One region of the Streptomyces sp. NPDC101165 genome, then DNA from elsewhere that is predicted to be linked to it. Evidence: riboswitches for the same ligand, from Rfam matches in the RefSeq annotation. Region 1 holds a riboswitch; the other holds the start of a gene.
What was found. Region 1 has a riboswitch for FMN ahead of ribB (3,4-dihydroxy-2-butanone-4-phosphate synthase). Riboswitches for the same ligand answer to the same signal wherever they lie in the genome.
Positions count from the first base shown of each region.

Region 2: linked by a shared signal. The riboswitch ahead of ACIRVH_RS13410 (riboflavin synthase) and the one ahead of ribB (3,4-dihydroxy-2-butanone-4-phosphate synthase) in region 1 are both predicted to bind FMN.

Region 1 covers NZ_JBIWPG010000035.1:52,730-63,001, forward strand. The annotation lists partial or broken gene ACIRVH_RS44280 (transposase) at 1-293, opposite strand, end outside; partial or broken gene ACIRVH_RS44285 (transposase family protein) at 329-654, opposite strand; gene ACIRVH_RS44290 (hypothetical protein) at 755-1,150, shown strand; gene ACIRVH_RS44295 (VOC family protein) at 1,953-2,321, opposite strand; gene ACIRVH_RS44300 (hypothetical protein) at 3,270-4,595, shown strand; gene tgmA (putative ATP-grasp-modified RiPP) at 4,901-5,092, shown strand; gene tgmB (ATP-grasp ribosomal peptide maturase) at 5,107-6,063, shown strand; FMN riboswitch at 6,332-6,462, shown strand; gene ribB (3,4-dihydroxy-2-butanone-4-phosphate synthase) at 6,714-7,370, shown strand; gene ACIRVH_RS44320 (ester cyclase) at 8,032-8,466, opposite strand; gene ACIRVH_RS44325 (sugar ABC transporter substrate-binding protein) at 8,487-9,578, opposite strand; gene ACIRVH_RS44330 (hypothetical protein) at 9,781-9,939, opposite strand; gene ligA (NAD-dependent DNA ligase LigA) at 10,041-10,272, shown strand, end outside.
Region 2 covers NZ_JBIWPG010000005.1:406,983-417,254, forward strand. The annotation lists gene ACIRVH_RS13380 (alginate lyase family protein) at 1-15, shown strand, start outside; gene ACIRVH_RS13385 (acyl-CoA thioesterase) at 135-593, shown strand; gene ACIRVH_RS13390 (MFS transporter) at 553-1,767, opposite strand; gene ACIRVH_RS13395 (ROK family transcriptional regulator) at 1,888-3,096, shown strand; gene ACIRVH_RS13400 (SDR family oxidoreductase) at 3,350-4,093, opposite strand; gene ACIRVH_RS13405 (RNA polymerase sigma-70 factor) at 4,198-5,091, opposite strand; FMN riboswitch at 5,350-5,480, shown strand; gene ACIRVH_RS13410 (riboflavin synthase) at 5,645-6,250, shown strand; gene ACIRVH_RS13415 (nicotinamide riboside transporter PnuC) at 6,247-6,888, shown strand; gene ACIRVH_RS13420 (bifunctional 3,4-dihydroxy-2-butanone-4-phosphate synthase/GTP cyclohydrolase II) at 6,885-8,222, shown strand; gene ribH (6,7-dimethyl-8-ribityllumazine synthase) at 8,244-8,729, shown strand; gene ACIRVH_RS13430 (phosphoribosyl-ATP diphosphatase) at 8,764-9,036, shown strand; gene hisG (ATP phosphoribosyltransferase) at 9,094-9,951, shown strand; gene ACIRVH_RS13440 (PH domain-containing protein) at 9,966-10,272, shown strand, end outside.

The sequences.
Region 1 (10,272 bases):
GCAAGCTTGTCGCATCGAGTGGCCGGGCCGCGCCAATGCTCAAGGCGGTTGATACAGCGTTCGACGGTGTTCCGCTGCTTGTAGGCCTCGGGGTCGAAGCCAGGTGGACGACTGCCAACACGGCCGCGTCGCAGGCGGTGGCCGATCTGATCCGCTGGCTGTGGAATGACCGCGAGGATTCCACGCCGCCTCAGGTGACTGCGGCTGGCACGAGAGGAGTACGCCCGGTCTGCAAGAACGGCCAACGGCCGGGTGCGGGGCCGGCCCGATCCGGTTCGAGGCACGCGGATGCGGGTCGTGACGATCTCGAAGGCTGGTGCGTCGCCAGATCCACGATCCATAACCGGTCGGTGCCGGGCACCGACCTTGGCGCCGGCTCCAACGCGAGCAGCGGGCCAAAATGCTGGATGACCCGGCAGACCGTGGCGGGTGAGCAGCCAAAGAGCGGGGCGAGCTGCCGCATCGTGAGGTTCGTGCGGTAGTACACAGCCACCAGCAACACCCGCTCGGCCAGCGGAAGACACCACGGCCGGCCACCACCAGGACCGTTCCCACCCGCTCACGCACGACCCGCAGCAGCCTCTCGAACCGCCCCATCCGCAACCCGGTGAACGTCTCCACCCACACCGACTCAGCCCGCAACACCCCACCCATACAAGCGAAATGCCCGCCACCAAGCCTTCTGGTCAGCTTGCGGAGTGAGCGCGGGGTCGGAGAGCCTCCAACGGCATCATGGAGGTCCGACCTTGAGGGAGTGCTGCTCGTGCGACTGGTTTCTGATCCGGTGTTCGGCGAAGTGGATCTCACCGCTTCAGCAGAGGAACTGGCTGGCTTGGCAAGCGCGGTGACCGAGGGCGATGGGTTCATCGGCTCCACGTCGCCATTGGCCGGCGAGACCTTGGCAGGGATCGAGGTCAGGAAGACTGCCGGTCCCGGGGTTCGGATCGAACTCGACGCCTCACGGCAGGTCCTTGTGATCAGTGGAGATTTCGGCGCCAGGGCGATCCTCGCAGACAACCTGCAGGCCATGGCAACCGCGGAGACCGGCGGCCATCTCCACATCGACTACTTCCCCGAGCACCCTTACCTCGTTGAAGGGTCTGTGCCGATCGTGGTCAACAGCCCCCACGGAGGCTTGCCGACCCGATGAGTGGCCGGGCGGCCACCGTGGGGATCCGTGATCGTATGCGACCAGCGAGCGGGTGACCGGTGCACCGACCCTGTTGTTGTGCCGGCGAGCCGATGCTCAAGAAAATCCGCCAGCTTATCGAGTCCGTCCGTTTCGCGACAATGTCGACCACGCCCACCGCCACGGTGTCGAGTACATCGCCGAGCCGGGTGGATCCATCAGGGCCGACGAGGTCGAGAACGCCTGCCGCGAGCACCAGATCACTCTCACACGTACAGGCCTCAGACTTTTCCACCACTGGCCACGCCTGGGTCCCCGCAGACGATCACGGAGACTTTGACCTTCTGTCTGCTGATCCCCAGAGCGATCAGCCATTGTCAACCGGAACCGCTGAGTAAGCCGGTGAACCCATACGGTCAGAGCACGAGCCGGCGTGGTCGGGGTCGTGGTCGGGCCGACCACGCCAACTCCACCCCGGTTCGCCAGGCGCACCGGCAAGGCGAACCGCCCGAACTCATCCGACATGCATCGCCGCCACGGCCTGCACATGCTTGCCCTGACCGACGAGCAAGGCCACCCGTGCCCGCAAGCTCGCACCCGCCGAAGGCGGAGGCCAACCGCGTCATGGCCGCCGGACACGCCCCGGTCGAACGCGGCTTCGCCCATCTGAAGAACTGGCGGATCCTCACCACGCTCCGCACTGGCCCCGCTTGCGCCACCCACCTGTTTGCCGTTGCTCGTACTGACGAACATCGAGGCCACTACGGGAAATTGATCTCTGTCACAGGCAGCCCACGACCAGCACAAGCACCCCGGAGCAACGTCACTGGGCCGGGATCGACTGGGTGAGGTTCAACGGGTTGCCGTCGGGGTCCTGGATGTGGGCGACGCGCTGTCCCCACGGCATGTCGTTGGGGCCGCCGCGGACCGAGCCGCCCAGCGCGGTCACCCGGCCGAGCGTCTCGTCGACGTCGTCGACACCGATGCTGAGCAGGATCCGCGGTGCCGCCCCGGTCCCCGGGTTCGTCTTGGCCACCAGCCCGAGGTCGGTGTCGCCGATGCGCAAGCCGACGTAGAAGGCCGGGCCTTCCGCCGGTACCCGGAAGATCTCCTCGGCGCCGAACAATTTCGTATAGAAGCCGAGCAGGACTTCCTGTTCGGCAGTGATGATCACTGGCTGGATGGTGGACATAGCACTCCTGTCGAGAACGGTCGTGTCGCTGGGTAGACCGTTCGAGGACGGTGAACTCATCGGCAAGACCGCCCTGCCAGACGATCTACACCTCGGACGCCCCCCCGCGACCAGTACGAGCAGCCCGGATCGGAGTCACACCACCCCTGCTGACCAGCCGCTTCAAGATGGCGCAGCCCGTGGCCAGGAAGAGGATGTGGGGGGCGGCGATCAGTACCCGACGGGTGAGCGCTCGTAAGGTTTGCAGTGTTGGGTCGGTGCACATAAGTCTGCGGGCACCCGTACCGACTCGTGGTGATCGCCGCCCCCGGCCCAAGAGCATGGGTTCCGGCCCACAGCTCGGACGGTACGACCGGGCCCTCGAACGCAGTATGGCCCGGCTCGCCCCCCGCCGACGCCTCTACCAAAGCTCCGCCCGCGCCGGCCACTTCCTGGCCTCGATTGGCCACTTGAGACTCCCTGCCAGAAGCCAGTCCTGCTGTGCTGGATTGGAGCTGTGAACGCGGCGTGATGACCCACGTCAAGCCGTGTTCACAGACCTTTCTAGCGGGCGGGGCGCCTTCCGATCGTCGGTGGTGCACCTGCCCGCTGAGCAGGCCTCATGGAAGGGCACGTACCCCTGGCCGGGGCGCTGGGCCCGGAGACGGCACCCCTGGACAGTCTTCACTGAGCCATTCGGCTGCTCCACCCCGCTTCGATCGCCGACAGTGCAGCAGCATCGAAAGCGGCGTGAGTCGCCGAATATCGGGCCGCCGCGAGAAGCCGATCGTCGTTCTCTGGATCTGCGGCAGAGCATGATCGTCAACGTTGACCTTGTACACCCGACATGTACACAATCTGCGGGCCCGCGACGCTCGTCGGCGGACAGGGGGAGGCACCATGTGTGGAAATTGCGTTCACCGCGAAACCCTGGATGCAATCGCGCGAAATCCTGCAGCACCAGCCGGAGTGTTGATCAGGCTGCTGTCCGAGGAAGCCGTCGCGGCCTGGGACTCGTTCGCCTGGCGCCCTCTGCCGAACGAGGTGGTCGACGTCATCGTCACGCATCCCGACCGCAGGCTGCGGAGTGTGCTCGCAGACAACGCCGCGGTGACGGCGGAACAACGCGCCCGGCTCGTGGACGACCCCGATCCACGTGTCCGACGAGCTCTGGCCATCGGACCCGACTGGTTCCGTATCCCCGTGCAGCCTCTGCCCCTGACCACTCAGCAACGCCTGCTTGACGATCCGGAACTCCCGGTCCGCCGAAGCGCAGCCTTCTGCCGACACACGGCTCCAAGCCTGGTCGCCGGGCTCGCCGACCACCAGGACGCGGACCTCCGGAAGGCAGCCTGCGGGCAGTGGACCTTGCTTTCCGAGGAGGCCCGAAGCCGTCTGCTCCGCGACGCCGATGACGAAGTGCGTCAGGCGGCCATGGTCGAGGCCTGCCGCGACGACGCGGGCTGCACGGACCTTCTTCTCGACGCAGGAATTGACCGCTTCCACAAGCAGGATGTGATCCGGCACGGCGCCATGAGCACGGCGACCGCCGAACGGCTCGCGGCGACCTCCGAGGAAGAAGACCGGCGGGAACTGGCGTCCAACCTCAACGTTCCCATCGACATCGTCAGGACACTGGCGAACGACGACGCGCACAGCGTCCGGCTGGCCGTGTCGGTGCGACCCGAGCTGACGGAGGCTGAACGTACCGCTATTGACGTCACCATCAGGCCGTCCGACCGGCTCTATCCGGTCGAATGGGTTCGCCTCTGCGCCGATCCCGATGTCCTGCGCCAATGCGCCAGGTCGGCCAACACGCTGCTACGGCGCAGTGCCGCCTACAGCCGACATCTGCCTGTCGACGCCATCGACCTGCTGTCGAAGGACGACGACTACCCCGTGCGACTCCTGCTGTGTGAGAACCAACCGACTGTCGACGGCGAGGTAGTGCTGCAGACGTACCTGGACTGCAAGGTCATCACCAAGGGTGCTCTGCTGCACCACCCGAACTTCCCGCGTGCGGGCAGCGGACAACGCTTCGCCGACGACCCAGATCCAGAGAAGCGATGGCTGGTGGGGCTCGACGCCGAAGCGCCCGTCGACGCCGTGGTCCGATTGCTCGCCGACCCCGACGATCGTGTACGTGCCATGGCAGCCGCACACCCCGCACTGCCGACCGATCTCATCCTCCAAAGCTGCGGGAATCCGGAGACCTCCTCCCACGCCCTCAGCAACCCAAGCCTGCCCACGGAAGCCATGCACCAATACCTGGACGATGCAGGCGTCCCTCGCTGACGCGGACAGATCAGAAACAGTGCGAACGCCCCCTGTCCCGGCACACTGTTGAGCGCTCGAGAGGGGCCATGAACTCTCTTGGAGTGAGGAAGCAGTCACCGTTCGCACCTGAGTGACAGATCTGACGCTCCATCCGATGTGTGACTTGTGGGGATGGTAAGCACAGTGGTGCCGATGATGCAGGCGATGCGAATCATGTGGCGCACATGTGATGACCTTCACCACGATGTGACAGAAAGCGAGAGTCCCTACGCAAGGGCGCGTAAGGACCGCATCCATCTCATCTGCACCTGTGGAGGTACCGAGTGCGACCGTTCACCCTCAACTACACCTTGCCGAAGGCGTTTCCGACCGTGGTGACGCCGTACCACTTCGACGAGTCGCGTCAGTTGAACGTGCTTCCCGACGGCCGCCCGGCCGTCAGTGACCCGGACCTGCTGCTGGCTGTCGGTACGACCACGTCCACCGCCGGTTCCCAGACCCACTTCGATGACTGACGCTCCGTAATCGAATGACCGTACTGATCCTCACGTCCAACGAGGACGTGACCGCCGACATGGTGGTGGCCAAGCTGCACGAGATGGGAACCCCCGTCGTACGGCTGGACCCTGCCGACCTGCCGGACAAGGTAGTGCTGTCCGCCCACTACGCCCACGGCGACTTCAACGGACACCTGTCCGTGAATGGACAGGTGCTCAGCATGGGAGGTCTGCGCTCCGTATGGGTGCGCAGGCCCGGCGAACCGGCGGCGCACGCGACGAACCCCTCGCCGTGGCTGGCCGCCGAGACCCGTCAGGCGCTGTTCGGAATGCTCTTCTCCACCTCCACGCGATGGATGAACCATCCACGCAACGCCGATCGGGCCCGTCTGAAGCCTTGGCAGTTGAAGATGGCTCACCTCAGCGGCTTCACGGTACCGCCGACCGTCTTCACCACGGCGCCGCGCTTGGCACGGCAGTTCGCTGAGGAGCACCAGGACGTGGTGGTGAAGTCGGCCTCGGGGCCGCCGCCCGGTGACCCCGGCCTGGCCCTGCCCACCACCCTGATCGGCCCCGACGCGGACTTCTCGACCGTAGCGGCCGGCCCCACGCTGCTGCAGCGTTACATACGCAAGCGCGCCGACATCCGTCTGACCTGTGTCGGCACTCGGCTGTTCGCCGCACGAAAGACGGCCGAGCCGGGCCAGGTCGACGGGCGCTACGGCGACACCGAGCACGCCTGGGAGACGGTCCCGGTACCCGAACGCATCGGCCGGTCGGTGCTTGAGTACCTCGTGCTCGCCGGACTGGCGTACGCCGCCTTCGACTTCGCCGAGGACGAGGACGGCGTCTGGTGGTTCCTGGAGTGCAATCAAGGTGGCCAGTTCGGCTTCATCGAGCTGGAGACCGGGCAGCCGGTATCGGAGGCGGTCGCTCTGTGGCTGTCACAGTGCACGGCGGCCAGCCGTGTACCAGAGCTCCACTGGTGAGGCGACCACCGCGCGAGTGCCACCCCGACTTCACGCACGGCAACGTCCGGTGCCAAGGGCACTGCTGTGTGTGGGGCGGGCCTGCCGCGAAGGAGGCCATGAGCGCGGCTTGATCACCTACGTCCAGCTGCCCTCACAAGCATGCCGCGGCGGCCGACCATGAGGCTGGTGAGCATCGACGCCGAGACGGTGCAACCTGCGTCGATACCGCCGTGATGCCGAACACACCACAGGACGAGACGGCTGTGCCATGATCGGCGCTGAGTGTTCGCGCGCTCCGGGGTCGGTGTAATTCCGAGCCGGCGGTGAAAGTCCGCGACCCAGCCGAAGCCATCGGCTGGTTGACCTGGTGGAACTCCAGGACCGACGGTGAAAGTCCGGATGGAAGGCAGTGCGCCGCGACACAGTGGTCCCCGGTCGGGCATCGAGCGCCCGTACCGGGACTTGGTGCTCGCTATCCCCGGAACGGCGTCTGTGCACGGGGGCGAGCTGTCATCCGCCAACTCCCGCCTGCATGGCACGTCGTCCATTACGGCAGGCCGTCGTGTGCCCGTGCTCGGACGAGTGCCTGCCGTATGGCCGCGTTCTCTCGCAGATCAGTGCATCGCCCGGACACACCTGTCGGGGCGGTCCCGACCGCAGGAGAGCACATGCCAGCCGCAGTTCACACCACGACCGACCGTCTGCAGTTCGTCGCGCAGGCCATCGAAGCCTTTCGCCGCGGCGGTTTCGTCATCGTTTTCGACGACGAGTCCCGTGAGAACGAGGGCGACCTCATGGTGGCCGCCGAATACACCGACACGGACGCGATGACGTACATGCTGGACCACACCTCGGGGGTGGTCTGCGCGGCGCTGCCGTACCAGCGCTGCACGGACCTCGACCTGCCGCAGATGGTGAACGACAACTCCGGGCTGCACGGCACGGCGTTCACCGTGTCCGTGGACCTGATCGCCGGCGGCACCACCGGCATTCCCGCCGACGAGCGCGCTCGTACCTTGCAGGCGCTCACCGACCCGGCCGCACAGGCAGGAGACTTCGCGCGCCCCGGCCACATCTTCCCCGTCCGAGCCGCGCGCGGCGGGGTACTGGAACGCGACGGGCACACCGAGGCCGCCGTGGACCTCTCCCTGCTCGCGGGACTGTCCGGAGTAACCACGATGTGCGAGATCGTCCGGCCCGACTGGGCCATGGCCCGTCACAGCGACCTGCAAGAACTGGCCAAGCGCGAAGGGCTGCCCCTGATCTCGGTAGGCGACGTCGCGGCCTACCGGCATGCGCACGCGTCCGCATCGCAGCATTCCTGAACCTTCTCGTGTCCACGTAGCACGCGTGCAGACGGGCCAAAGCGCCGGTCTTCGCCGAGGCCTCCAGGTCCTCACCGTCGCCGCGCCGGTCTCGGCGGCATCGGTGAGGGTCTTCAGGGTCTTCACCTGGGCAGCCAGCCAGCGTGACGGCCGACGGTCTGCGGCCTCGATCACCGAGGTCCAGGCTGCCGTCAGGACCGCAGTGTCCCGGCCATCCACGAGATGGGATGCGCCGAGGGCCATGACGGTCGAACGAGGGCAGAGCCACCTCGAGCGCCGACTGCCGCGCCCGCCATGGGGCGTGTCCGATCGTCATCGCCGACGTAGACGAGGCCTGTCACCATGCTGCTGCTCCCCCGTATGCTGCCGACCGCTTCTCCGGCCGTCCGACGATCTAACCCTTGGGCGGGCTGCAGCAATGGGATTGCCGTCAGCGCGCATACGGAGCGCCGCAGTCGCTTACGGCACCTGCTAGGAACGGCCGGCGCGCGCGAGCGCTGCAAGCCCAGAGACGCGCGGACGTAGGCCGCTTCTTGGTCGTCCCCGGCCGGCGGGCGACGGCCCAGCGCGGCGTCGGCTGTGGAGGGCTTCCGCAGGGGCTGCGGGCCTCATTACCGGCCGTGACGCGCCCATCGACGGCGCGGCGGGCCTGTGGGTCTCGTCAGGACGGGAGGGCGCCGAGCTGACGTAGCTGCGCGAGGACGTCGACGACACCCCGGAGCTCGACGATCCGCCCGTCGACGAAGCGGAAGATGAAGATCTCGCTGTAGGTGACGGTCTTTCCGGTGGGCGGCAGGCCCTGGTACTCGCCCCGGTGGGTCCCGGTCACCGTGTTCCTGACGACGACCTTGTCGCCCTCCGTGATCATCTCCTCCATGGCGACGTGAATGTCGGCGAACGCGCGCAAGAGCACCTCCCACACCCGCTTCAGGGCCTCTGCACCCGTCACTCCCATCGGTACCGGCGTGTGGAAGAGCAGATCCGGTGCGACGAACTCGTCGATGGCCTTCGAGATGATTCCCGGGTCGCCGGTGTTCACCGCGGAGTGGAAATGGCTGAGCCTCGCTGTGTTGCTGGTTGCCGCGGCTGCCGACATGCGCTCTCGGAGGATGGATGCTACTTCAGGCCGATCGCAGCGCAGTCCGCCTCGTACTTCGGGGTGCAGATGTCCTTGACGGAGTAGACGCCGTCCGCGATCACCGTGTCCTTGATGCTGTCCCTCGTGAGGGCAACCACCGGCACGAGCATCGCGGGGATCTTCTTCTTCGTCGGACTGTCGACCGTGTCGCGGGTCAGCGCGTCGAACCGGATGTCGCGGCCCTGGACCTTGTACACCGCCATCTCCGCGGCATGGGTGGCCTCGTCCAGGAACGACTTGTACACAGTCATGTACTGCTCGCCCGAGACGACCCGCTGCACCGCGTCCAAGTTCGCGTCCTGTCCAGTCACCGGCGGGATCTTGGTGGCACCCGACTCCTTCAGCGCGTCGATGACGGCGCCCGCCATGCCGTCGTTGGCCGCGTAGACGGCGGCGATGTTGTTGAGGCCGATGGCCCGGATCGCCTTCCTCATGTTCGCCTTGGCGACCGCCGGAGACCATTTGTCGGTGTTGTACTCCTTGGCGATCTGGACCTTGTTCTGGAGTTCGCCGAGAGCGCCGTCCTTGAACTTCGCCGTGTTCGGGTCCGCGGGGTCGCCGTTCATCATGACGATCTTGCTGGTGGCCGCCTTGCTGCCGAGCACCTCGATGATGGCGCGGCCCTGGACCTCGCCGACGAGTTCGTTGTCGTGCGAGACGTACGCGTCGATCGGGCCCTGCGCGAGCCGGTCGTAGGCGATGACCGGTATGCCGGCGTCCTTCGCCTTCTGGACATCCGGCGCGATGGACTTGGCGTCCAGCGGGTCCACCAGAACGATGTCGACCTTGGCGTCTACCATCTGCCGGAACTGCCGACTCTGAGTTGCCGGGCTCGCCTCGGCGTTCGCGTAGACGACCTTGCCCTTGCCGTGGGTGAGGGAGGCGACCTCCTTCTTGAGGATGGGGTAGTCGAACTTCTCGAAGCGCGCCGTGTCCTTGTCGGGCAGGAGCAGTCCCACCGTGATGTCGTCGCCCCTCTTCGGGGATGCGGAGCTGCCGCTCCCGCCGGCGTCGTCGAAGGCGCCGCACGCGGTGAGTGTGAGAGCCGACGCAGAGGCGGTCAGGGCCATCGCGAAATGACGCACAGGGGTCCTGTAGGTGGTTGGAACGCTCACGTCAGGTGCCTTCCGAATGAGGGAACATCATGGCAACCCAGTGACGGAAGCAAACTCGGAAACAGCAGTAAACGTCAAGACGTAAGGACAACAAGACGGTTAAGGCCTGCCGTTCACATCGCCCCTCCTTGGCTGGCCGGATGTTGGTTCCCGCAGGTCAGAACGAATGCTGCAGGGCCCTCCGAGGACGAGCGCCCCCGTCATCCCCGAGAACCTTCAGGAGGTGGCGCAGGGTCGGCCGGTTGCCCCGCGCTTCCTGCACTGCCACGCCGGCGAAGCGGCGGATCGCCGCGGCGATGAGGTGCACGTCGGTCAAGTCTCGAGCGTGCGAGATCACGCCCAACTCGTACAAGACCCCACGCGGGTGTCCCGGCGCAGCCGGGCCCATTGTCAGTGGTGGGCGGCAAGATGCCGAACATGACAACTTCTGCAGCAGTGATCGTGGACGCCGCCGCCTACGCGCAGGCCGTCGAGGATGCGGTGGGTGCGGCGGCCGCCTACTACGCAGGCGGGACCTCGCCGCTGGACGACGAAGCCTACGACCTGCTGGTCCGGGGCATCGCCGCGTGGGAGGCCGAGCACCCGGATCAGGTGCTGCCGAAGTCCCCCACAGGGAAGGTCGCCGGTGGCGCGGTCGAGGGCGATGTGC
Region 2 (10,272 bases), on a different contig from region 1:
TCGATCGCGGGCTGACTCGGGCTGACCGGGTCAGGCCAGGTCTGACCAGCCCCCTTCACGGCCAGGGCTCCTGAGCGGTCGCTTAGTATGGGGTGACCCCACCGCCCCGTACCGCACGTTCAGGAGCCCCTCCCGTGACCGCCGAAGCCCCGATCGCCCCCGCCGTCGCACATGGCCGGCTGATCCCCGTCACCGTCCACTTCGACGACCTGGACGCGCTCGGGCTGCTCCACAACGCCCGCTATCCGCTGATGGTGGAGCGCGCCTGGGCCGAGCTGTGGAACGAGTACGGCATCCGGTTCGACGGCGACTGGGTGGCCGCCGGTGACGCCTGCAACGCCGTCCGGGAACTGCGGATCAGCTACGAGGCACCCGTGACCCGGCCCGGCAGCTACGCCGTCCACCTCTGGCTGGAACGGCTCGGCACCACCGGCCTGACCTACGGCTTCCGCTTCTGCTCGGCCGACGGCGCGCAGACCTACGCGCAGGGCGCCCGGGTCCTGGTCCGGCTGGACGCGACGACCCTGCGCCCCGCGCCGTGGAGCGACTCCTTCAGGGCCGTGGGTCGGGAACTGCTGCGGCCCGCGGACTGACCTGCGTCCGGCCGCCGCGCCCGGCGGTGCGCAGCACCCCCGCGAACACGGCGAGCCCGCAGGCCAGCACGGTCACCACGCCGAACGAGACCACCAGGCTGGTCGCCTGCGCCACCCCGCCGATCAGGCTCGGCGCGATCAGCCCCGAGGTGTAGGTGATGGTCGCCACGCCCGCTATCGCCTGGCTGGGGTTGGGACCGGCGTGACCGGCCGCCGCGAAGCACAGCGGCACGACCACCGCGATCCCGAGCCCCATCAGTGCGAACCCGGCCATCGCCACCGCGGGATGCCCCGCGACGACGACCAGCAGGCCGCCGAGACCGGCCAGGACCCCGCCGGCCCGGACGGTGCGGACCGCTCCGAAGCGGTTCACCACCGCGTCCCCGGCGATCCGGGCCACCGCCATGGTGAGCATGAACCCGGTCGTCGACGCCGCCGCCAGACCGGCCGAGGTGTCCAGCCGGTCCCGCAGGAACACCGCCGACCAGTCCAGGCTCGCCCCCTCCGCGAACACCGCGCAGAAGCCGACCGCGCCGATCAGTAGGGCCGAGCGGGGTGGCAGGGCGAACCGCGGCGGCGGCTCCTCGTCCTCGGCGGGCTGCAGGTCGAGCACCCAGCCGCAGGCCAGCAGGCCGAGCAGCGTGAGGACGACGGCGGCCGGCGCGAAATGCAGGCGCGCGTCCGAGCCCAGGTGGGCGGCGAGCGTACCGGCGGCCGAGCCGATGAGCGCGCCCGCGCTCCACATGCCGTGCAGTCCGGACATGATCGACTTCCCGAGCAGCCGTTCCACCTCGACACCCAGCGCGTTCATCGCCACGTCGGCCATGCCCGCGGTGGCCCCGTAGGTGAACATCGCCAGGCACAGCGTGTACAGGTTCGGCGCGAAGGACGGCAGGACCAGCGACAGCGTCCACAGCGCCATCAGCCCGCGCAGCGCCGTACGGCTGCCGAAACGGTGGCTGATCCGGCCCGCGAGCGGCATCGCGCACGAGGCACCGAACGCCGTGAACGCGAGTGCGAACCCGAGCTGTCCCGCGCTCAGTGAGGCGTGGTCCTGGATCCACGGCACGCGGGTCGCGAAGGAACCGGTCACGGCACCGTGCACGGCGAACACGGCGGCCACGGCATACCGGGCGCGCCTGACCTCGTCTCGCGAGTACCCCACGTCACCCATGTTCCAGCCCCTCCCCGGGAGTTCCCCACCGCTTCCTCGCGACGTCGGCGTAAACTATCAGGGACCCTGCCTGATAGATAGTGAGCAGTACGGCCGCCCGCGTCTGGGAGGATTCCGGTCATGCCCGCATCACCCAGCACCGCCCGGGCCATCAACGACCGGCTCGCCCTGCGCCTGTTGCAGCAGGAAGGCCCGCTGACGGCAGGGCAGTTGAAGCAGCTGACCGGACTGTCCCGGCCGACGGTCGCCGACCTCGTCGAACGGCTCACCGCCTCCGGTCTGATCACGGTGGTCGGCGAGTCCGGCGAGCAGCGCCGGGGTCCCAACGCCCGGCTCTACGGCATCGTCGCCGACCGTGCCCACCTGGCCGCGCTCGACGTCCGCACCGGGGGTGTCTTCGTGCTGGTCTCCGACCTCGTCGGGCGGGTGCTGGCCGAGGCGGCCGTGCCGATCGGCGGGGACACCGGGACCGGGCCCGCCGTGGAGCAGGTGGTGGCGGCGGTGGAGCGCACCGCCAAGGAGGCCGGCGCCGACCGGCTGCACACCGTCGGCATCGGCGCGCCCGGCCTGGTCGACCCCGCCACCGGCGACCTGCGTGACTCCGGCGGCCTGCCCGCCTGGCACCGGCGCCTGGCCGCGGCCCTGCAGGAACGGCTGCCCGAGGCCCGGGTCACCGTGGAGAACGAGACCAACCTGGCCGCCCTGGCCGAGCAACGGGAGGGCGCCGCCCACGACCGGGACACCTTCGTCCTGCTCTGGCTGGGCCATGGCGTCGGCGCCGCGGTCGTCCTGGACGGGACACTCCGTCGCGGTGCCTCCGGCGGCACGGGCGAGATCGGCTTCCTGCCGGTCCCGGGAACGACCGCACTGCCGTCGGCGACGGACTGCGACGGCGGCTACCACTCGCTGGCCGGGGCGGCGGCGGTCGGCGCACTGGCCCGGGAGTACGGCCTGCCGAGGGCGGAGCCGATGGACGGGCCCGGCGTCGCGGTGGTGGTGGGCGAGGCGGTCGCGGAGGCGACCGGCCCGCCCGGCGGGGGTTCCGGCCCCGCCGATCGCTTCCTCGACGCCCTCGCCCACCGGGTCGCCATCGGGGCCGCCTCCGTCGCCTCCATCCTCGACCCGGGCTGCGTGGTCCTGGGCGGAGAGGTCGGGCAGGCCGGGGGAGCGGTGCTCGCCGCACGCGTGGAGGAGCGGCTCCGCCGTATGTCACCGCTGGCCACCGAGGTACGGGCCAGCAGCCTGGGCGGCGCCGCGGTCCTGCGCGGAACCCTGCTGACGGCCCGGGACCGGGCCCAGGACGAACTGTTCGCACCGGCGGAGCGCTAGGCCTGTCTGACGTTCCCGCCTGCCCCGTGGCGTCTGGCATGCCCCCCCACGCTCGGATTAGCGCGCGGGGGGACCCCCATGCCGCGTTGCCGAACCGCCCGCGTGACTCCTCCCCCACTCTCGACTTCGCTCGTGCGGGGGCACCCCCATCGCCGCCGCGCGGGCCGTCCTCCGGGCGGACGACGGGAATGGTCAGGCAGGCCCTGGAGCCTGTCGTCCAGGGCGTCGGCGGAGCGTCGCTCGTGCCGGGGCGTCACTGTCCGAAGCGGCGGGCCAGGTACTCCTCGAACGTCCCCTTGCCCACCGCCTGCTCCGGTGCCAGATGGCCGCCCGCGCGGAAGGCGCGGTACGTCTTCCCGAACAGCGGCATGCCGAGCACGGGCCGGCGCCGTCCCGTCGCCCGGAGGCAGGCGCGGGCCAGCGAGTCGAGCGTCCGCACTTCGGGCCCACCCATGTCCGGCACCCGCCCCGCCGGTGCCGCGAGCGCCAACTCGGCCAGGCGGTCGGCCACTTCGGCCACCTCCACCGGCTGGTCCGACACCCCGGACGGCACCAGCACGACGGGCGACTTGGCCAGTCCCTGGACAACCGTCACCACCAGGTCGTGGAACTGCGTCGCCCGCAGCACGGTCCAGCCGAGCCCCGACTCCTCGATCCGCCGCTCCACCGCGAGCTTGGACCGGTAGTAGCCGAACGGCACCCGGTCGACGCCGACGATGGAGATGTACACCAGGTGGCCCACCCCGGCCCGCCGCGCCGCCGCGATCAGGTGGTCGGCCGCCTGTTCGTCGCCGCCGCGCGGAGAGCTCGCGCAGTGCACGACCGTCTCCACGCCGTCCAGGGCCGCGTCCAGGCCGGGCCCGCCCTCGCGCAGGTCGACGGCGTAGGGCCGGCTGTGCCGGCTGAGCACCCGCAGCTCGTGCCCCTCCGCCCGCAGCCGCTCGGTGACGAGCCGTCCGAGCGTGCCGGTTCCGCCGGTCACCAGGATCGTGGTCATGCTGTTTCCGTCCCTCCGGACTCCGGGACGCCCCGGCCGGAGCGCCCTTCGTCAGCTGAGACCGCGCAGCCCCGGGAAATGTGACAAGCCCCGGCGAGCCCCGGTCACGGGCGGGTCAGCTGCCGCCGCACATACTCCAGCTTGTCCGGGTTCATCACGGCCCACACGCCCACGACCAGCCCGTCCACCAGCTCGAACTCGACGATCCCGACGAGCGTGTCGCCCACCCACGAGGCCACTCCGATCGCGCCGTTGACCTCGACCACCGTGTACTCCAGGCCTACGGCGAAGCGCTGCGAGGCGCCCGCCGCGAAGCGGGCGACCTTCTCCCGGCCCACGATCGGCCGCAGGGCCGCCGTGACCTTGCCGCCGCCGTCGCTCCACCAGGTCACGTCCGCCGCGAGCAGCTTCTCCAGGCCGGTGAGGTCACCCTCCCGGGCCGCCGTGAGGAACGACGTGACCAGCTCCTCCCGCCGCTCGGGAGCGGGGTCGAACCGGGACTCCGTCGCAGCCACCCGACCCACCGCCCGCCGGTACACCTGACGGCAGTTGGCCTCGCTCAGGTCCAGGACGCCCGCGATCTCCCGGTGGCCGTACCCGAACGCCTCGCGCAGCACGTACACCGCGCGCTCGGTGGGCGTCAGCCGCTCCAGCAGCACCAGCATCGCCATCGAGACCTGCTCGCGCGCCTCCGTCGACTCCAGCGGCCCGAGCGTCCCGTCGGAGGTGACCACCGGCTCCGGCAACCACTCCCCGACGTACTCCTCGCGGCGCGCCCGGGCCGAGGTCAGCCGGTTCAGGCACAGGTTGGTGACGGTCCTGGCGAGCCACGCCCCGAGATGCTCGATGACCGCGCGGTCGGCGCCGCTGAGCCGCAGATACGCGTCCTGCACCGCGTCCTCCGCCTCCTGCGCGGAGCCGAGCAGGCGGTAGGCCAGGCCGAACAGCCGGGGGCGGTGGGACTCGAACTCGTCGGCGAGCAGGGGTGGCGTCGTCATGGGCCCACCCTGTCAGAGGCATGACGACCCGGCGGCGGGCAAGGGCCGTCGTCACCGCCACCGGGCCCGCCCGCACCCTAAAAGGACTAGACCAGTACGGTCAATGGGTCCGGACCAAGGTCAACCCTCGCTCTCCGTAGGGCAGTTGACCAGGCCGGTTCCAGTGCGCAAGTCCAGCGACACGTGCTGTGAGGGAGCCCACACCCTCCGCCTGCCTGGAAGGCGACCCGGCGTGGCACACTGGCCGTGTACCAGAAGCAGCGCACTCCGGGGTCGGTGAAAGTCCGAACCGGCGGTTACAGTCCGCGACCCGGTCGCTTCCAGCGGCCGGTTGACCAGGTGAAATTCCTGGACCGACGGTTAAAGTCCGGATGGGAGGCAGTGCGCGGCGGGCGGGCATGTTCGTGTGCGCGCCGCCGTATCTGGGCTCGTCCGTGTGCGGACGGGTCCCTTTTCGGCGTCGGCTGAGCCCACGGAGTTGCTCACCCGTACATTCTGTCGTCATCGACAGGCCCCGGAGTCCGTGCCCTAACGAGGCAGGAGGACCCGGGAAGTGTTCACCGGAATCGTCGAAGAGCTGGGTGAGATCACCGCCGTCGAGAATCTCGGCGACGCCTCCCGTTTCCGGCTCCGCGGCCCAGTCGTGACCGAGGGCGCGCAGCACGGCGACTCCATCGCCGTGAACGGCGTCTGTCTCACCGTCGTGGAGCACGAGGGTGACGAGTTCACGGCCGACGTGATGGCCGAGACCCTGAAGCGTTCCAGCCTGGGCGTGCTCACCGTCGGCTCCCGGGTCAACCTCGAACGCCCCACCGCCGTGGGTGCGCGCCTCGGCGGGCACATCGTGCAGGGCCACGTGGACGGCACCGGTCAGGTGCTGGCCCGCACGCCCTCCGAGAACTGGGAGATCGTCAGGATCTCGCTGCCCGCGGACCTCGCCCGCTACGTCGTCGAGAAGGGCTCCATCACCGTCGACGGCATCAGCCTCACCGTCGTCGAGGCGGGCCCGGACTACTTCACCGTCAGCCTCATCCCGACCACCCTCGACCTGACCACGCTCGGCCACAAGCAGCCCGGCGACCCGGTCAACCTCGAGGTGGACGTCATCGCCAAGTACGTGGAGCGGCTGCTCGCGGCCGGTCAGGGGGCCGGCCGGTGAGCTGGCTGAACTCCGAGGCGCTCACCATGTTCGGCCAGCACATCATCTGGTCCGACATGGTCGGCAACATCCTGGGCCTCATCACCCTCGCCCTCGGCTGGCGCCGCTCCCTGTGGACCTGGCCGGTGCAGTTCCTGTCCGGCCTCGTCCTCTTCGCCGCCTTCTACGGCCATTTGACCGGCAGCGCCGGCAAGCAGGCCGTCGTCATGGCCGTCGCCCTGTACGGCTGGTGGCAGTGGCAGCGCAGCAGGGGCACGGCCGAGGACGGGCACATCGCCCCCCGGTTCGCCACCTGGCGCGAGCGCGCGGCGATGCTCGCCGCTGCCGCCGCGGGCACCGTCGCGGTGGCCCTGCTGTTCACGGCCTACCCGAAGCTGTCCTGGGACCCCTGGCCGGACGCCTACATCTTCGTCGGCACCATCGTCGCCATGTACGCCCAGGCCAAGGGCATGGTCGAGTTCTGGTTCGCCTGGCTGCTCGTCGACCTCGTCGGCGTGCCCCTCAACTTCGCCAACGGCTACGCCTTCTCCGGTTTCGTCTACGTCATCTACGGCGCGCTCGTCCTGTGGGGCATGCGCGACTGGTGGCTGCGCTCCCGCCGGACCGCGCAGCCGGTCCTGGAAGGAGCACCGGCATGACTACGGCACCCGTCCTCTACAGCCCCGACGACATCGAGGACTTCACGCTCGACCCGGTCGAGCAGGCCATCGCCGACATCGCCGCCGGCCGCCCGATCGTGGTCGTCGACGACGAGGACCGCGAGAACGAGGGCGACCTCGTCGTCGCCGCCGAGAAGGTGACCCCCGAGATCGTCGCCTTCATGATGAGCGAGTGCCGGGGTCTGATCTGCGCGCCCATGGAGGGCGACGAACTCGACCGGCTGCAGCTGCCGCAGATGGTCGCGGACAACACCGAGTCGATGAAGACGGCGTTCACCGTCTCCGTCGACGCCTCCGCCGCGCACGGAGTCACCACCGGCATCTCGGCCGCCGACCGCGCCACCACGCTCCAGCTGCTGGCCGACGGCGTCGCCGAGCCCACCGACTTCGTCCGCCCCGGCCACATCTTCCCGCTGCGCGCCCGGGAGGGCGGCGTCCTGGTCCGCAACGGCCACACCGAGGCCGCGGTCGACCTCGCCAGGCTCGCGGGGCTGCGCCCGGCGGGCGCCATCGTGGAGATCGCCGGTGAGGACGGCCGGATGCTGCGGCTGCCCGAGCTGATCCCGTTCGCCCGCAAGCACGGCCTGACGATCATCTCCATCGAGGACCTGATCGCCTACCGCCGAAACAGCGAGCCCACCGTCCGCCGCGAGGCCGAGACCCGCCTGCCCACCGCGCACGGCACCTTCACCGCCTACGGCTACCGGTCCACCCTCGACGGCGTCGAGCACGTCGCCCTCGTGCACGGCGAGATCGGCGAGGGCGAGGACGTCCTGGTCCGCGTCCACTCCGAATGCCTCACCGGCGACGTCTTCGGCTCCCTGCGCTGCGACTGCGGCCCCCAGCTGGACACCGCCCTGGACCGCATCCAGGAGGAGGGCCGCGGAGTCGTCGTCTACCTGCGCGGACACGAGGGACGCGGCATCGGCCTGCTGTCCAAGCTGCGCGCCTACGAGCTTCAGGAGCAGGGCCACGACACCCTGGACGCCAACCTCGAACTCGGCCTGCCCGCCGACGCCCGCGACTACGGCGCCGGCGCGCAGATCCTCGCCGACCTCGGAGTCCGCAGCGTCCGCCTGATGACCAACAACCCCGACAAGACCGACGCGCTGCTGCGCCACGGCCTGAAGGTCACCGGCCGCGAGCCGATGCCCGTCCAGGCGGGCGAGCACAACCTCCGGTACCTGCGCACCAAGCGGGACCGGATGGGGCACGACCTGCCCTGGCTGGACACGCCGGCCGTGGCAGCCCCTGCGGCCGCGTCCGCGACAGCCCCTGTGGCCGCGACCGCGGCCACCTGCGCCAACCAGTAAGCGAAAGCACTAAGGAGAGACGTGAGCGGCAAGGGTGCACCGGAACTGTCCGTACGCAACGCGAGCGACCTCAGGGTCGCCGTCATCGCGGCGCAGTGGCACGAGAAGGTGATGGACGGTCTGGTGGACGGCGCCCTGCGTGCCCTGCACGAGCTGGGCATCGACGAGCCGACCCTGATCCGGGTCCCCGGCACGTTCGAGCTGCCGGTCGCCGCCAAGGTCCTCGCGGGCCGCGGCTACGACGCGGTGGTCGCCCTCGGTGTCGTCATCCGCGGCGGCACCCCCCACTTCGACTACGTGTGCCAGGGCGTCACCCAGGGCCTCACCCAGGTCGCCGTCGAGACCGGCGTCCCCGTCGGCTTCGGCGTGCTCACCTGTGACACCGAGGAGCAGGCCCTGGACCGGGCCGGCATCGAGGGCTCCAACGAGGACAAGGGGCACGAGGCCGTGACGGCCGCGGTGGCGACGGCGGCCACGCTCCGCTCAGTATCTGAACCCTGGCACTAGGGAGTCCCCCGAACCGCGTAGGGTGGGGCTCACCATGTCCAAGAAGACGTTCGAGGAGCTCTTCACCGAGCTCCAGCACAAGGCCGCCCACGGCGATCCCGCCTCCTCCCGCACCGCCGAGCTGGTCGGCAAGGGCGTCCATGCCATCGGCAAGAAGGTCGTCGAGGAGGCCGCCGAGGTCTGGATGGCCGCCGAGTACGAGGGCAAGGAGGCGGCCGCCGAGGAGATCTCGCAGCTGCTGTACCACGTCCAGGTGATGATGGTCGCCCGCGGGATCTCCCTCGACGACGTCTACGCCCACCTGTAAACGCACGCCCTGAAGAGTCCCCAGCACACTCCCCTTCACGCAAAGGAAGCCGACCTCATGCTGCGCATCGCCGTCCCCAACAAGGGTTCACTGTCCGGCCCTGCGGCGGAGATGCTGCATGAGGCCGGCTACCAGCAGCGCCGGGAGTCCAAGGAGCTGCGGATCGTGGACCCGGAGAACGAGGTCGAGTTCTTCTACCTCCGCCCCCGCGACATCGCGATCTACGTCTCCTCCGGCCGCCTCGACATCGGCATCACCGGCCGCGACCTGCTCGTCGACTCGGCCGCCGACGCCGAGGAGATCCTGCCGCTCGGCTTCGCCCGCTCCACCTTCCGCTTCGCCGCCAAGCCCGGCACCGCGAACGGCATCGAGGACCTGAAGGGCAAGACGGTCGCCACCTCCTACGAGGGGATCGTCGCCAAGCACCTCGCCGACAGCGGCATCGAGGCCTCCGTCGTCCACCTCGACGGCGCCGTCGAGACCGCGATCGAGCTGGGCGTCGCCGAGGTCATCGCCGACGTCGTCGAGACCGGCACCTCGCTGCGCAACGCGGGCCTGGAGGTCTTCGGCGAGCCGATCATGAAGTCCGAGGCCGTCGTCATCCGCCGCACCGGCGCCGACGGCGACGAGGCCGCCGAGTCCAAGGTCCAGCAGTTCCTGCGCCGCCTCCAGGGCGTCCTGGTCGCCCGGACCTACGTGATGATGGACTACGACTGCCGCGTCGAGCAGCTCGAGAAGGCCGTCGCCCTGACGCCCGGCCTGGAGTCGCCGACCGTCTCCCCGCTGCACAACGAGGGCTGGGTCGCCGTCCGCGCCATGGTCCCCGCCAAGGAGGCGCAGCGGATCATGGACGACCTGTACGAGATCGGTGCCCGGGCCATCCTGACCACGGCCATCCACGCCTGCCGCCTCTGAGAATACGCACCGAGATGTCCGACCAGACCCCCCTGCCCACCCTCCCCGTCACCTTCCGGCCGGGCCGCACCCGGGCGATCCTGCTCACCGCCGGAGTCGCGATCTTCCTGGTGATCTCCGGGATCGCGATGCTGCTGGAGCAGCTCGGCCCGGGGGAGCGGCTCAGCTTCGTCATCACCGGGGCCCTGATCTTCTGGGCGCTGGCCCAGCTCGCCCGGGTGAAGGTCGTCGCCGACGAGACCGGCGTCACCGTCGTCAACATCGCCAGCAAGCGGCACCTGGCCTGGGCGGAGATCCTCCAGGTGAACCTCCGTCCGGGCG